Regions from separate parts of the Staphylococcus sp. TCBT05 genome, predicted to be linked through region 3. Evidence: predicted binding sites of a transcription regulator. Region 3 holds the regulator's gene; each other region holds the start of a gene.

Region 1 (4,510 bases), on a different contig from region 3:
CGTTGACGTTCTATATCTTTTAGTTGCCTCTTTTTTATATTTAACTTTATCTATCAGCGCTCAATTTCTTTAATCAATGCCTTCTAGTCACCTACCACAATATCAACATAATAAAATTTTCAATCGTATAAGCCTTTGACTTTGACTTTCTTTGACTATAGTTTTATAATGTAATCATAAAGTTAAAGGAGAGGTGTTTTAGAGATGATTCAATATAGACAAACACGTCATTTACCAACTGATTTATTTGATAATATGCTACTTGGAAATTCAAATTTCAAAGTAAATGTTTATCAACAAAGTAATAACTATACAATTACCGCAGAACTCCCTGGTTTTAATAAAGAAGATATTAACATTGAATACGACAACAACATTTTAACAATATCAGCAGAGCGTTCTGACAATGAAGCGACTGAAAATGAACAACAGTACTTGATTCGTGAAAGAAATACTAAAAAACAAAGTAGACAATTTATTTTTAAACACATCGATACTACAAATATTAATGCCACAATGGAAGATGGTATGCTAATCGTTAACTTACCAATGAAACAAAGTAAAACACAAATTAACATTGATTAATAAAATACTTTATACAAATTAAGGAGTGATTGCTCATGGCTTTTGAAAAGAAACCATTTAACAATTCAATTTTTGATGTAAACCCTAGCGACTTATTTAAAGATTTCGGCAAGCAAATATTCGATCAATTCCCAAATCAAACACAAATCAAATCTGATGTTACGGAACTTGAAGATTATTACCTAATTGAAGCAGAATTACCAGGTATTAAAAAGGAAAATATCAGTTTAGCATTCGATAAAAACATTTTAACTATTGAAGCAAAACAAGCTCAATTAAATACCGAAGAGGACTCAGCTGGCAAAATCATTCATCAAGAGCGCAGTTATAGCGATTTAAAACGACAATTTAACTTTGACAATGTCAATGAACAAGGTATTACTGCAGCGCATGATAACGGTATTTTACGTGTAACACTGCCAAAATTACCTGCTGAAGAAAATAAAGCAACACGCATTGAAATTAATTAACATTTAAATAGACAGTACTTTATAAGTAGCACTATAGTGAATTTGACGATGGTGTGAAGTATAACGATATTCATTTAATATTCTTGATCTTATCCATCACTTGAACAGTGATTTAAATATATATCAGCCTATCAAATAGACGTCCACAATGTAATTGCACTGTGGACGCCTATTTTTTATTATTTAAAAGTTAATTTATCACGTTTTACAATATGATACATAGTTATTATTGCGATCACACCAAATAATGCTAAGAATACAAATGCCAGATGGCTCGTACCAGTGATTGATGTGACATAAGCAATGACAATAGGTGGGAAGAATCCACCTAAGCCTCCCATCATGGAAACAATACCATTCGCTGCACCAGACTCTTTGGCAAAGTAAAATGGCACTAATTTAAATACTAAACCATTCCCTAATCCAGCACATAGACTAATTAACAAACACCCTATTGTAAATAGAATAATATGTGCTGAAAAACTTAAGATTAATGCTCCTATAATCATAAAAATAAAATCTATAATTAATAGGATAACTGCATTCCATTTATCACCTAATACGCCTCCCAAAGGTCGTAAAAATGTCGCCAAAGCAATAAATATACCTGATCTAATACCAGCATCAACACTTGAAATCTCAAAATTTTGAACCAGGTAATTTGGTAAAAACAAGCCAAATGCAACAAATGCTCCGAATGTAATAAAATACCAAAAGCTCATGTAATATAATTTCAAATCTTTAAATAAAATTTTAGATTGTTGTAGTAACGGAACTTTAATTTTTTGTTCATTGGCATCACCTAACAAGAACATTAATAATGCAAAAATTGCGATGATGACTAGATAACACCTCACTGTTGATTGCCAGCCAATTATACCGGCAATAGGAGGGGCTAAAAAAGAAGAAATGGCAGTTCCGATATTCCCCATACCATAAATTCCATTTGCTAATCCTACTTTAGCTCTAGGAAAATATTTAGGTACTGAAGTTACTCCCACAGAAAATACTGCTCCACCTACACCTAAAAAGAAGCCTGCAGCCATCAACATTATAGGTGATTGTGCATTACTTAAGAAGTAAATTGGAAACAATAAAATTATAAAGCTACTAAAGAATACCCATTTGGCCCCTATGATATTAGTTAAATAACCAAAAGGCACCCTTAAAACAGAACCTAGAATAACTGGAATAGCTAATATAATTGATAGTTGACTCCCACTTATTTGTATATCTTCTTTAATAAAAGGCATTAATGGCGCAATGATACTCCACGCCATAAATCCAGTCACTAAACTTAATGTCTGCAAGACCAATTGAAAACTACCCGTTGACTTTCGCATTCATATTCACCTTCATCCTTAACAATAATTTAAAGTCTAATTTCTAGTCAAAATGCTACATACAATTACTTGTTAGTCATGTATTGCTAATAACAAATCAACTCTTGTACTAGTGAGTAACCTAGTAGTATATCTTTAACTATAATTTTAGAATCTTTGTGAAAAAATGAACATAAGGAGTTTCCCTTGAGTAAATATATAAATTCCCTATACGAATCAACCTGAGTATCACATTAATTTAATAAGCAATATTAAAAGCCACACAACAATACAATTAACTACAATCATATTGTTATATGGCTTTCATAAGATTAAAACGTATCACTATTAAAAGTCTATTAACTTTTTCTTCATTGCATATTCAACTAATTCTGGTTTGGATTTTAAATTTAACTTTTGCATAATGTGTGTTTTATGCGCCTCCACTGTCTTTACAGATACGTATAATTTTTCAGCAATATCTTTATTTCCATATCCTTTGGCAATAAGTGGTAAGATTTCCAATTCTCGTTTTGATAATATTAAAAATGGATCCGTGCTATCTTTAATATCTTTATTTGAATGATTGACGAACTCTTTTACTAATGAAGTTGTTAATTTTGCATCAATATATGTTTCACCTTGATAAATCGTTCTCACTGCTAGTAATAACTGTTCATCTGGCGCATTTTTTAAGATATAACCTTTCGCGCCGTTTCTCAATACATGAAAGAGATATTCTTCATCATCATACATCGTTAATATGAGTATCTTAGTTTCAGGAAAACTGTCACTAATCTTACTCGTAGCTATTAAACCTGATTCTCCCGGTGGCATACTTAAATCCATGATGAGTACATCGGGTTTATGTTGCATTACTTTCTGATATGCTTCCACCCCATCTGCTGCTGTCCCCACAACTTCCATATCTTCCTGATAATTTAAAATCATAGAAAACCCAGTTCGTACTACGGCATGATCATCTGCAATTACAATTCTCAACTTAAAATCTCCTTATAAACTTATAATGGAACTTCAACTGTTACACTTGTTCCCTTCCCAATATCTGTATCTATATTAACTTTCGCATTTATTAACTCCGCGCGTTCATTCATTCCATATAATCCTAAACCTGTGCCTTTAGGTTGTGCTGATTTGTCAAAACCCTTTCCTTTATCGACGACTTTAGCAACTAATCGCTCATCAGTGACCTCTATATCAACATCCACGAAATCAATTTCTGCATATTTTATAGCGTTAAACACGGCTTCTTGCACAATTCTATATATCACCGTTTCTATTTCATTATCAAAGCGTTGTGTTAATAAATTACAATGATAAATCACATGTATACCGTAATTTTCTTCGACTTGTTTAAAATATGATTTAAATGCTGCATCTAATCCTAAGTCGTCTAAAGAAGATGGACGCAATTCCACTGATAAATTACGAATATCATCAATCAATTTGGTAACAAGTCCTTCTATCTTTGACGAATTGTGAATTAGGCTATCGACATCCTTTTGATATTTCATTAATCTCAATTCAATGTCCACATTCATCATTTCTTGAATGACGCTGTCGTGTAATTCTCGTGAAATACGCTTGCGTTCATTTTCTTGTGCATGTATTGTCTTTTGCATCATTTGTCTTTGATACATTTTATCGTGTCTTTCAATTTGTGGTGACACATTTTGTAATGTAAATGCTTTGACTCCTGTAGCTTCATCTATAGTTTGATACGTCGCTGTGAAAGGCTCAATAGTCCCATGTGTTGTTTTCATAAATACTTGAAAGCTAGAATTACCAATTTCCTTTGCTTCTAAAAAACAATTTACACATGATTGTAAATCATATTCATTCGTATAGCCGTCACAACGATTACAAATCGCATGTGTCATTCCTTGATAATCATTATCTTCTGCAATGATTTCCTTTGCTGCATCATTCTTTGCAATTACACTTCCAGAACCATCAACAAAAACAATCATCTCGTTAGTGTGATTAAAGTACTGAAATAATAACTGAGTTAATGTATCTTTATTTTTTGAAATCAACGTTATCACCTAATCTTCTTCTTTAAAGATTCCAAATTTATTAATTATAGAAATTTGATTATGTTGCAATGGTAAA
Region 2 (4,510 bases), on a different contig from region 3:
AATTCATATTTCCATTGGTCTGTAGCAAAATAGAACCAACTTGTTCCATTTTGTAATCGTGGAGGTGCTTGCCAATCTTTTGCAAAGGCAATTGTATTCCACCCTTCAATTGGTCTACATTTTTCTTGTCCTACATAGTGAGCCCAACCCCCACCATTTACACCTTGGCAACCACAAAGCAAGATTAAATTAATAATTGAACGATAAATCGTATCTGAATTAAACCAATGATTAATCCCTGCACCCATTATTATCATGGATTTACCTTCAGTATCGATGGCATTTTGTGCAAACTCACGGGCAACTTGTATAACTAAATCCTGTTTCACACCTGTAATTTGTTCTTGCCATGCTGGTGTGTAGTATGATGTTTTATCTTCATAACTATTGGCTTCTAACACATGGTCAAAGCGTTTCACACCATATTGACTCGCCATTAGATCAAACACTGTAGTAATATATTTTTCTTCACCATTTTCCAAAGTAATCTTTTTGACGGGAATTGTTCTTTCAAAAATACCGTTGCCATTATTATCGAAATAAGGAAATTGAATATCAACGTGTTCATGGTCTAACTCAGCAAATGATAACAATGGATTAATCGGTTGCCCTTGTTCATCTTCAAGCTTTAAGTTCCATGCCTTACCTTGTTCCCATCTTTGTCCAATAGTTCCATTTGGTACAGTTAAACGCTCACTATTACCATCAAAAATAACAGGTTTCCAATCACCATTCGTTGTTTTAGATGTAATATCATTTTCACGTAAAAAACGCCCTGCTTTATATCCTTTATCATCTTTATCTAACATGATGACAAATGGCATATCTGTATATTGTTTTGAATAATTGATAAAGCGCTCATTAGGATTATCAATATAAAACTCTTGTAAAATAACATGTGTCATCGCTTGTGCTACTGCTGCATCCGTTCCAGGATTTGGAGATAACCAATTATCCGCAAATTTAACATTCTCAGCATAGTCTGGCGCTACTGATACAACCTTTGTTCCTTTGTAACGAACCTCAGTCATAAAATGAGCATCTGGAGTTCTAGTTAATGGCACATTTGATCCCCACATGATAATATATGACGCATTGTACCAATCACTTGATTCAGGTACATCTGTTTGCTCACCCCAAATTTGTGGTGATGCTGGTGGTAAATCTGCATACCAATCATAAAAACTTAGCATCTCTCCCCCAAGTAAACTAATGAATCGTGCTCCAGATGCGTAACTTAACATCGACATCGCAGGTATTGGTGTAAAGCCAGCAATTCTATCAGGTCCATATTTTTTAATCGTATATATGATTTGTGCCGAAATCAGTTGTGATACATCTTTCCAATTTGTTCTAACTAAGCCACCTTTACCTCGTGCTTGTTTATAAATTTTGGCTTTTTCTTCATCTTCAACGATAGACGCCCACGCTGCAACAGTATTATCATGATGTTCCTTTAATGCTGCAGTCCATAACTCCCAAAGCTTTCCTCTTATATATGGATATCGAACACGTAACGGACTATATTCATACCATGAAAATGATGCACCTCTCGGACACCCTCTTGGCTCAAATTCAGGCATGTCAGGACCACAACTAGGATAATCGATTTGTTGATTTTCCCAAGTAATAACCCCATTTTTAACAAAAACTTTCCACGAACAAGAACCAGTACAATTCACACCATGTGTGGTTCTCACAACTTTATCATGACTCCATCGTTCTCTATACATTTTCTCCCATTCACGACTTTTGCTCTCTAAGATTGACCAATTACCATTAAATTTTTCTGTTGGTTTAAAAAATTTAAGCCCAAACTTTTTCATTTTATACACCCTCTCACAAGTTCGTTCCTGTTAACTGAAATCACTTCGCTTATTAATATATTTCATAAACATTGTACAATTTTTCACAATATACAAAAATTAGGGATTTTCCTAAATGCATAGGAAAATCCCCTTATTATTTTATGACCATGTTAAATGGTTACAATTTAAGTCATTCTATTCTTCATAATTTTATTTTTTTCATCTATTATTGTAAGTTTTAAAAGAAAAGAAAATGAAAGATATTTAATTGAATGATGTCCACTAATATTCACGAAGTAAACCGCAGTAGTTGTTTTATTGAGCATTAATAACCATTTTTGGTCAATCGTCTTAGATTTATACAGAGTTATGTTTTTATGTGTATTTATTGTTACTTTACTATTATTTTCGAATCAAAAGATTGTTTTAAATACATTTCTATTAACGCCCTTTGTGATGGATGTAGTTGTTCTATATCATTAGGAAGTATCATACACCAGTCACCTTGCGTGTATAATTCAAAAGCCTTGTCAATCGCATGAGTACGTATCCCTTGCACTAAATATTTTGTTCTATATTTGACCGTTAATCCTTCACCCATATTCAATTTACCAATAACATGTCCTATGATGATAAGCCCTGGTTTACTATTATTGGTGACATCCTTTAACTTATCTACAATATTTAATACTGTCCCTGTAACATATTGTTCCATTGGCCCTGTCACATCAAAGCATACAACAACGGGAAAATTAGTGTGTGTCTTGTTATAGATTTCTTTCATTATGCTATCAATATTTCTAATTCCCATATAAATCGCTAAGGTACCATAATTTAATAATCCATTGATATCGAAAGGTTTATCGGAATTATCTTTAAAATGCCCTGTAGTAAATGTCACACTCGTAGCTATATCACGTATTGTGAAGCCTAAACCAAGATGTGCCATAGCTACAGTTGATGAAGTGATACCAGGTATAATGTCATAATCTATGTGCATCTTATTTAATATTTCTACTTCTTCGTATACTCTACCAAACACAGCCGGGTCTCCACCTTTAAGCCTCACAACTAGGTCATATTTCGATGCAGTTTCGATCAACAAGTCATTAATTTCATCTTGTTTAACATGTTTACTATAAGGTAATTTCCCAACATCGATAATGGGAATTTCCGGTCTTGCCAACTGTAGGATAAATGGATTTACCAAACGATCATATAAGATTACATCAGCCCTTTTTATTAACTGTTCTGCTTGTCTTGTAAGTAATGTAGGATCTCCAGGTCCTGCACCTATAAGATAAACTTTACCGTAATTGATTACAGGCATACATAGACATCCTCGTCGATGATTTCTACTTTATAAAATTCTACACATCCGGTATCAGGTTCTTGAACTATTCCTGTCGTCAAATCTACCTTTTGATCATGAAGTGGACAGTATACAAACTCACCACTTACTATACCTTCACTCAATGGCCCATTTTTGTGTGGACATATATTATTGACCGCATAAACATTTCCACCCTCAGTTAAAAACAGACCGATTTCTTTATTCTCAACCAGTATTTTCTTACCGATCAACGGCTGTAACTCTTTCAAATGCGCTACTTTAATTTTTCTTTGTGCCATCTATTTATACCTCCTCAACTGCGAAGCGTGCTTTTTCTTTTTCCTGACTTGAAATTTGTCGCCAAGGTTCCGCTTGTACCACTTCTTTTGCTTCCATAATTCTCTGGAATAACTGTGTTTGTTGTGTTTCATTTAAAATGACATCTTTTACACGATCAAAACCAAGACGATTTAACCACGGTGCTGTACGCTCTGCATAAATACCTGTTTCTCTATAGTATTGCATCAATGCACCGCACAACTTTACGACTTCATCTTCGGTTTCAACCGTCGTTAAATACTGCCCTATCGTTACTTCAGTACCGCCATTACCACCGATATAAATTTGGAATCCATTTTCAACACCAATCACGCCAAAGTCTTTAACACCTGATTCGACACAACTTCTTGGACAACCTGAAACGCCCATTTTAAATTTATGTGGTGTGTCTATATATTCAAATGTGCTTTCTAAACGAATCGCTAACTTAGTTGTATCTTGTGTACCAAATCGACAAAAAGATTTACCTACACAACTCTTAACTGAACGCGTCTTTTTACCATAAGCTGAAGCCGAACGCATACCTAAATCATCCCAAATTTGTGGCAATAGTTCCTTCTTAACACCGTATAAACCTATACGCTGAGAACCTGTAACCTTTACTAAAGGAATCTGATATTTTTTAGCAACCGTACCTAATTGAATGAGTTGATCAGCATCTGTCACCCCACCACGCATTTGAGGTATCACTGAAAATGTACCATCATTTTGAATATTCGCATGGTATCTTTCATTAGCAAATCTAGATGCCGTTTCGTCTTCATGATCATGTGGATAGACCATATTTAAATAGTAATTAATTGCCGGTCTACATTTAGGACAACCACCTTTATCTTTAAATTGTAAAACATGTCGGACTTCTTTCGATGTTTTTAAACCTTTAGCTCTAATTTGAGTGACAATTTGGTCACGTGTTAAATCTGTACATGCACAAATACCAGCTGGTTTGGCAGCAACAAAATCATCACCTAACGTATGTTGCAGCAATTCGTTTATCTGTGACTTACATTTACCACATGAATTACCTGCT
Region 3 (4,510 bases):
ATCCAAAATTAATACATTATTACGTTCCAGCATTAATAGTGCAAGTTGTAGACGTGCTTTTTCTCCACCTGATAAATCATTGATAACTTTTTTTACGTCTTCTTGTACAAATAAAAATCTGCCTAATACTGCTCGAACATCTTTTTCATTCATGGTAGGGTATTGATCCCAAATATAATCAAGAATTGATTTTGTTGATTTAAATTCTGCTTGCTTTTGGTCATAATAGCCAATCTTTAAGTTTGCACCTTTAGTGATGTCGCCTGAAATTTTTGGTTGGCGTTCTGCTATAGTTTTGATCAGCGTAGATTTACCAATACCATTTGGTCCAATGATCGCGATATGATCACCTTTGGTAATTTCTAAATTGATATTTGAAGTGATTGGTTCGTCGTAACCAATGGCTAAATTTTTTATATGAAAAACATCGTTACCCGTATTGCGTTCAAAATCAAATTCAATATTTGCACTTTTAGCATCTAAGATAGGCTTATTAATAAGTTCGATCTTTTCTAACATTTTACGTCGGCTTTTTGCCATACCCGAAGTTGATGCACGAGCGATATTTTTTTCTACGAATGTCTCTAATTTTTTAATTTCTGCTTGCTGACTTTCATACTCTTGCATCTTTTTTTGGTAATATTTATCTCTTTGTTCAATGAATTGACCATAATTTCCAACATAATGTTGTACATCACCAAGTGCGACATCATATATTTGATTAACAATTTTGTCTAAGAAGTACCTATCATGACTGATTATGATAATAGCGCCTTTAAAGTAATTTAAGTAACTTTCAAGCCATTGTGTCGTCTCCATATCTAAGTGGTTAGTAGGTTCATCTAATAGTAGCAGGTCAGGTTCATTCAATAACATTTGAGCTAAAGATAATCTAGTCTTTTGTCCACCACTGAAATCGTTAATTGGTCGATTGAAATCATCTTCCGTAAAGTTTAATCCATGTAATACAGTTTTAATTTTACTTTCATATTGATAGCCTTCTTGTTGCTCAAATTGGTTTGAGATACTTTCATAGCGCGCAATATGTGCTTTATATTCGTCAGTATCATATTCCTCTGCATGTTTAGCTAACCAATCTGTTTCAAATTTCATTTGTTCTTGCATTTCTTTAATATGTTCAAAGGGCTTCGTCATTTCTGCGATTACCGTTTGATTGGTATTTAAAGTCATTTGTTGTGTTAAATAACCCATTTTTAAATTTTTAATTTTTGATATATGTCCAGAATCATAATCTTCGACACCTGCAATAATTTTCATTAATGTAGATTTACCAGCTCCGTTACGTCCAACAATACCGATACGTTCCCCCGTCTTAACTTCTAAATCTACGTTGTTGAAAATATCATCCCCGTCGAATGATTTTGTAATATCGTTTAATTGTAATAATATCATTCGAATTTGCACCTCTCTATTCAAAATCTATTTTACCGTATAAAGCGTATGGATAAAACTATCAGTGTTTATTTTTATATATCATTAATGTATAATGTTGTAGTAATTATTAGATTATTTAGTATTATTATTTAAATTAGGGGGACATGATCTTGGCTAATCAAAGCGATAAGATTCCTCGTGCAACGTTGAAACGTTTACCGTTATACTACAGATTCGTCAATACATTAAAATCAAAAGGTATAGATAGAGTGAATTCAAAGGCAATCAGCGAAGGATTGAATATAGATTCTGCAACTATTCGTCGTGATTTTTCATATTTTGGAGAACTAGGAAAAAAGGGTTATGGCTATAATATCGATAGCTTATTACACTTTTTCAAAAATGAAATTAGTGAAAATGATGAAATTAAAATTGCCATTGTTGGTGTTGGGAACTTAGGTAAAGCATTGTTAACTTACAATTTCTCAATCCATGATGAAATGACAATAACGGAAGCTTTTGATATACGAGAAGATGTGATAGGTACTGAAATCGGTCAAGTAAGTGTTAGTAATTATGCAGATATTACCGAGGTTCTAGAACGTGAACAAATAGATATCGTAATCCTTACTACACCTGAAGATGTTGCGCAGCAAGTAACAGATAAGTTAGTAGATGTTGGAGTGAAGGGGATATTAAACTTTACACCAAGTCGTGTATCTACGCCATCTGATGTGCAAGTTCATCATATTGATTTAGGTATAGAATTACAATCATTATTATTTTTTATGAAAAATTATAGTAACAAATAATTTTAACAAACGAGTTTACTTATTTAATAGAGATAAGTAAACTCGTTTATTTTTGACTTACTTTTTGTTAAAGAAAGATTTCAATATTATCTTTTATTTGTACGGACAAAGATTAAAATATATTGACTTATACGGACAAATATAATACATTGTAATTGTAAACGTTTTCATAAAAAAGGGGTTAAGGGGGATTTTATGGAGCAGATAAACAATCCAATTGTAATACAGAGAGCAGATCCGTTTGTTTTTAAGGAATCAGGAACATATTATTTTACTGGTTCTTATCCGAAATATGACCGTATTGTTTTGAGGAAAGCATCGTCATTGAATGAGCTAAATGAAGCAAAAGAACATGTTGTATGGACTAAAGATTTAGATGGAGAAAAAAGCGCATTGATTTGGGCACCTGAAATTCATAAAATAAATGATAAATGGTTTATCTATTATGCAGCAGCACCAAATGATTACATTGAGGATGATACATTTAATCATAGAATGTTCGTCTTAGAGAATAGTAATGATGACCCACTTACAGATAACTGGATAGATAAAGGGAAAATAGATACAGGATGGGAAACATTTTCGCTGGATGCAACCGTTTTTGAATTAAATGGGCGTTTATATTATGTTTGGGCACAACAAGATATAGAGATACCAGGACACTCAAATATCTATATTTCTGAAATGGAAAATCCATGGACATTAAAAGGGTCACCAACAATGTTAACGATACCCGAATATGACTGGGAGTGTAAGGGTTTTTGGGTAAATGAAGGGCCGGCCATTTTAATAAAAGAGCAACGTATATTTTTAACATATTCTGCGAGTGCAACAGGTATTGATTACTGTATGGGAATGCTTGTTGCTTCTGTAGATAGTAATCTATTAGATGTTAATGCTTGGGATAAAGTTGAAGAACCTGTATTTACAAGTGCTATTGAAAATGGACAATACGGTCCAGGACATAATTCATTTACAAAATCTAAAGATGACTTGCATGATGTGTTGGTCTATCATGCTAGAAATTATACAGAGATTGAGGGCGATCCATTGTATGATCCAAATCGTCATGCACGTGCGCAATTAATAGAATGGTATAATGGTTGGCCGGATTTTGGTTCACCTGTTGTTGATACGCGTTCAACACCTCATTCTACCAAGGTAATTGGAAGTGATGCCATTGATTAATTTAAAGCGTATTACATTTTGGAGATTTGGTGGCATTAATTTCTCTTATTTTGCTATCTGGACATTAATCATTACATTTTTGCCATTGTGGTTAAATAGAGTAGCACATTTAAACACAGCAGAAGCTGGAATTGTATTTTCAACAATGTCTATTGTAGCAATTGTACTTGAACCAATTTATGGCGTCATACAAGATAAATTAGGATTAAAAAAGTATTTGTTTGCATTTGTTATTTTTTGCTTACTGCTAATAGGACCATTTTTTGAATATGCTTTTATTCCATTAATCAATATGAATGTGCTGTTAGGTAGTGTATTAGGTGGTTCATTTATTAGTTTGTGTTTGTATAGTGGTGTGGGGGTCGTCGAATCATATTGTGAAAAATCGAGCCGAGCAAATAACTTTGAATACGGCCATGCAAGATTATTTGGTTCAATTGCTGGCGGTTCGTTCGCATTTATTGGTGGCATTATGTTTGTGAAACAGCCCAATAGTATATTTTGGGTATGTACTATAGTAGCACTATTACTTGGTATTATTCTCTGGTCTGTTAAAGTTAACGCATTTGAATATCAAAAGGATGATAAAACGAAAAATGAAAGAGCATATGTAAATAAAAATACGATTCTAAAGTTATTTAAAAATAAAAGTTTTTGGGGATTGTGTTTATTAATTATTGGTAGTGCCAGTTTATATGATGTATTTGATCAACAGTTTCCTAATTATTTTGTTAAATTTTTTACAAATCAAAGTAATGGGGAATCATTATTTAGTAAATTAACTTCAACTCAAATTTTTATTGAAGCGGTTGTTATGATATTTATGCCATGGATAATTAATAAAATAGGTTCTAAGAATGGCTTATTCTTATTTGGTATTATTTTATTTTTGAGGGTCATAGGTACGGCATTCACAGATGAAGTTTGGTTACTATCATTCTTTAGACTATTAGCAGCGATAGAAATGCCACTAATGTTAGTTTCTATAATGAAATATATCGTAGGTACATTTGATATTAGACTATCTGCTACAGTTTACATGCTTGCATTTAATGTAGCGAAGCAATTAGGGGTGGCATTTTTCTCTTTAGTAATGGGGAAACTTTATGTAATTA
Region 4 (4,510 bases), on a different contig from region 3:
CTATGCTAGGTTTTATAATAAACTAACGATTCTAACTATACGAAGGAGAAATCATATTATGGAACAAAAATCATATGTAATTATTGACGAAACAGGTATTCACGCTCGTCCAGCGACTATGCTTGTTCAAACTGCTTCAAAATTCGATTCAGATATTCAATTAGAATATAATGGTAAAAAAGTTAACTTGAAATCAATCATGGGTGTTATGAGTTTAGGTGTAGGTAAAGATGCGGAAATCACAATCTATGCCGATGGTAGCGATGAAGCTGATGCAATTTCTGCAATTACAGACATCTTATCTAAAGAAGGTTTAACTGCTTAATATGTCACAATATATTAATGGTATTGCTGCATCTGATGGTGTAGCAATTGCCAAGGCATATTTATTAGTAGAACCAGACCTTTCATTCAATAGTGAAAAGGTTACAGATGTCGATTCAGAAATTGAAAAGTTCAGAAATGCTATCGATACATCTAAAGTTGAATTAACTAAGATTAGAAATAATGCAGAAGAGAACCTTGGTGCTGATAAAGCAGCAATCTTTGATGCACATCTACTAGTCTTAGATGATCCAGAATTAATTCAACCGATTGAAGATAAGATTAACAACGAACAAGTTAACGCTCCAACAGCTCTAACAGATGTTACAGGGCAATTCATCACAATATTTGAATCAATGGACAATGAGTATATGAAAGAACGTGCTGCTGATATTAGAGACGTTTCTAAACGTGTATTGGCACATATTTTGGGAGTTGAATTACCAAATCCTAGTATGATTGATGAAAGCGTTGTCATCATCGGGAATGATTTAACACCATCAGACACAGCTCAATTGAACAAAGAGTTTGTGCAAGGATTTGTAACGAATATTGGTGGTAGAACATCTCATTCTGCTATCATGAGCCGTTCATTAGAAATCCCGGCGATTGTTGGTACGAAATCAATTACTCAAGAAGTTAAACAAGGCGACATGATTATTGTTGATGGTTTAACTGGTGAGGTAATTATTGATCCGACTGAGGATGAAGTGATTGCTTATCAAAATAAGCGTGAACGCTTCTTTGAAGATAAGAAAGAATTACAAAAGTTACGCGATGAAGAAACGACAACAATTGATGGTAAGCACGCCGAATTAGCAGCAAATATTGGTACACCAGATGATTTAACTGGTGTTATCGAAAATGGTGCAGAAGGTATTGGTTTATATCGTACTGAGTTCTTATATATGGGAAGAGACGAAATGCCTTCTGAGGATGAGCAATTTGAAGCTTACAAGAAAGTATTAGAAACAATGAAAGACAAACGTGTCGTTGTTCGTACGTTAGATATTGGTGGCGATAAAGAGCTACCATATTTAAACTTACCTGAAGAAATGAATCCATTCTTAGGATATCGTGCGATACGTTTATGCTTGGATCAACCTGATATTTTCAGACCGCAATTGCGTGCATTATTACGCGCATCTGCATTCGGTAAGTTAAATATCATGTTCCCAATGGTTGCTACAATTCAAGAGTTCCGTGATGCCAAAGCATTACTTCTTGAAGAGAAGGACAATTTAACACAAGAAGGTGTTGAAGTATCTGATGATATCGAATTAGGTATCATGGTAGAAATTCCTTCTACAGCAGCTTTAGCTGATGTATTTGCTAAAGAGGTTGACTTCTTTAGTATCGGTACAAATGATTTAATTCAATACACTATGGCTGCAGATAGAATGTCAGAACGTGTATCATACTTGTATCAACCATATAATCCTTCAATTTTACGTTTAGTTAAACAAGTTATTGAAGCTTCTCATAAAGAAGGTAAATGGACAGGTATGTGTGGCGAAATGGCTGGAGATGAGATAGCAATTCCATTGTTATTAGGTTTAGGTTTAGATGAGTTCTCAATGAGTGCGACATCGATTCTTAAAGCGCGTCGTCAAATCAAAGGCTTAAGTCAAAATGAAATGGAAGAATTAGCAGATAGAGCAATTAATTGTGCAACTACTGAAGAAGTTACTACATTAGTTAATCAATATGCAAAATAATGCTAATAATTATGGATTGGGCAAAGAAATATAATTTCTAACGATCCATATGAAAACATATAAAATAGTAGGAGGATTGGTCGAGTTAATTGGCCAATTCTTTTTTTATTAATATAAATAGAGGCAACGTTTCAATTATGCTGAAACGTTGCCTCTATTTATATTTAACATCAGTCAATCATCATTGGATTGGAAAAATTAATTTAACTTTTATAAAAAAGGGTAGATATGTACAAAATGATTATATTTTTTCAATAAGATTCATTACGCTTCAATATCTAATGTACGATTAATTTTTTCCATATCAATTTGATACATTGGTTCATCATCAATGAGTATAAAAGGTGTCGCAAATGCATCATATTCCATCATTTCATTTCTATATTGTGCATTCGCAACATTTTTTTCTTCGAAAGCCACACCTTTGTCAGTTAGGTAACTTTTAATAAAAGTACATGGAGGGCAGTCATTCTGTGTATAAATTATGACACTTTTCATTTGAAGACATCCTTTCTTGAATCCACTTATATTAATATAAGAGAGTTTATTATATTTATCAAGTGTGTAATTTATATGCTTATAGTCATCAATTTGTCACTAATTTATAGTTAGAAATAATTTCAAAAATTATATAACGGGTTTATAATGGATGGAAGTTGTGATTTTTGTCACAAATAAAAGTAAAAGGTGATAATATGGATTCAGTTGAATTAGCAAGATTTCTAACTGCAATGACGCTTGCAGTGCACATAATTTTTGCGACAATCGGTGTGGGAATGCCGCTTATGTTTGCAATTGCTGAATTTTTAGGTATTAGAAATAATGATCCTAAATATATAACTTTAGCAAAACGTTGGTCAAAAGGTTATACCATTACTGTAGCTGTCGGTGTTGTGACAGGTACAATTATTGGTTTACAGCTATCTCTATTGTGGCCTACATTTATGCAAATGGGTGGTCACGTAATTGCATTACCATTATTTATGGAAACTTTTGCATTCTTCTTTGAAGCAATATTCTTGAGTATTTACTTATATACTTGGGATCGATTTAAAAATAAATGGACGCACTTTTGGATTAGTATACCTGTAATTTTAGGTGGTTCATTTTCAGCGTTCTTTATCACTGCAGTTAACTCATTTATGAATACACCTGCAGGATTTGAAATGAAAAATGGCAAAATGATTAATGTGGAACCTTGGGCAGCTATGTTTAATGATTCATTCTTAGTACGTTCATTCCATGTTGTAGCGACAGCATTGATGACAATGGCGTTCGTGTTAGCTGCAGTAGCAGCATTTAAACTATTGAAGAATAAATTTGCTCAGGATACCGAATATCATAAAAAGGCACTTAAGCTTACGATGATATTAGGGTTAATTTTTACATTAGGCTCAATGTTAGCAGGAGATATGTCAGCTAAGTTTCTTCACAAAGAACAGCCTGAGAAGCTTGCTGCCTATGAGTGGCATTTTGATACTGAGTCTAAGGCAGATCTAGTGTTATTTGGTACTTTAGACGAAAAAACACAAGAAGTTTCGGGTGCTATTAAAATTCCAGGCGTATTAAGCTTTTTAGCAGATAATAACTTTAATACAAAGGTGAAAGGCTTAGATGAGTTCCCGAAAGAATTAAGACCACCTATGATAGTACATTACTACTTTGATTTGATGGTATTTATGGGTGTGTTCTGTATGGTTGTTTCAGGTGCCTATGTAATGACATTAGTCTTTAAAAAATTGAAGAAATTCACTTACTCCAAAGCTATGTTATATGGTGCGTTATTAACGGGGCCAGCAGCATTATTAGCGATAGAATTTGGTTGGTTCTTAACAGAACAAGGACGCCAACCATGGATGGTTAGAGGCTATCTTAAGGTTGCAGACGCAGCAACTCAAGCTGGTGGATTAACGTTAGTTACGGTATTATTCGCACTCTTATATATCGTTCTTATTGTTACTTCGTCTTATGTATTAATTAGGATGTTTAAACATAAGCCTGCTTATAAAGACGTTGAAAAACTAAAGCAAGAAAGAGGTGATTTATCATGATATTTGCATATATAGGAATCACAGTACTATGGTTTTTCTTATTTTGCTATATTATTGTTGCCTCTATTGACTTTGGGGCAGGATTCTTTACATTACACGCGAAAGTAACGAAACAAGATAAAAAGATAAATCATTTAATTGCAAGATACTTAAATCCTGTTTGGGAAGTAACGAATGTATTCTTCGTTTTCTTCTTTGTTGGAATGGTAGGATTTTTCCCAGACACTGCGAAATATTTCGGTTCAGTGCTATTACTGCCAGCCTCTATTGCTGTTATTTTGATTTCAATTAGAGGTAGCTTTTATGCATTTGAAAATTATGGTCCAGATACGAAATTACCGTGGTTAGCTTTATATGGAATTGCTGGTTTATTTATACCCGCCGCATTAGCTACGACATTAACAATTTCAGAAGGTG

Evidence for each region. The regulator Rex, encoded in region 3, represses fermentation and respiration genes when NADH is low (regulators of the CRP and FNR family bind a similar motif). The targets are predictions, from matches to a motif close to TTGTGAAATATTTCACAA.
Region 1: a site for Rex is predicted at 2,555-2,572, ahead of ACY191_RS04485 (nitrate/nitrite transporter). Genes of this name have one in related genera too.
Region 2: a site for Rex is predicted at 1,898-1,915, ahead of ACY191_RS04450 (nitrate reductase subunit alpha). Genes of this name have one in related genera too.
Region 4: a site for Rex is predicted at 2,699-2,716, ahead of ACY191_RS10880 (cytochrome ubiquinol oxidase subunit I). Genes of this name have one in related genera too.

Annotation. Positions count from the first base shown of each region.
Region 1 covers NZ_JBUQDQ010000005.1:1,005,394-1,009,903, reverse strand. Annotated here, with positions in the region: gene ACY191_RS04495 (Hsp20/alpha crystallin family protein) at 205-585, shown strand; gene ACY191_RS04490 (Hsp20/alpha crystallin family protein) at 621-1,055, shown strand; gene ACY191_RS04485 (nitrate/nitrite transporter) at 1,235-2,398, opposite strand; gene nreC (nitrate respiration regulation response regulator NreC) at 2,726-3,379, opposite strand; gene ACY191_RS04475 (sensor histidine kinase) at 3,400-4,434, opposite strand; gene nreA (nitrate respiration regulation accessory nitrate sensor NreA) at 4,444-4,510, opposite strand, start outside.
Region 2 covers NZ_JBUQDQ010000005.1:995,825-1,000,334, reverse strand. Annotated here, with positions in the region: gene ACY191_RS04450 (nitrate reductase subunit alpha) at 1-1,826, opposite strand, end outside; gene cobA (uroporphyrinogen-III C-methyltransferase) at 2,200-3,138, opposite strand; gene nirD (nitrite reductase small subunit NirD) at 3,129-3,440, opposite strand; gene nirB (nitrite reductase large subunit NirB) at 3,445-4,510, opposite strand, start outside.
Region 3 covers NZ_JBUQDQ010000025.1:17,781-22,290, forward strand. Annotated here, with positions in the region: gene ACY191_RS06130 (ABC-F family ATP-binding cassette domain-containing protein) at 1-1,413, opposite strand, end outside; gene ACY191_RS06135 (redox-sensing transcriptional repressor Rex) at 1,560-2,207, shown strand; gene ACY191_RS06140 (glycoside hydrolase family 43 protein) at 2,403-3,395, shown strand; gene ACY191_RS06145 (oligosaccharide MFS transporter) at 3,388-4,510, shown strand, end outside.
Region 4 covers NZ_JBUQDQ010000038.1:800,100-804,609, reverse strand. Annotated here, with positions in the region: gene ACY191_RS10895 (phosphocarrier protein HPr) at 59-325, shown strand; gene ptsP (phosphoenolpyruvate--protein phosphotransferase) at 327-2,042, shown strand; gene ACY191_RS10885 (glutaredoxin family protein) at 2,307-2,540, opposite strand; gene ACY191_RS10880 (cytochrome ubiquinol oxidase subunit I) at 2,738-4,093, shown strand; gene ACY191_RS10875 (cytochrome d ubiquinol oxidase subunit II) at 4,090-4,510, shown strand, end outside.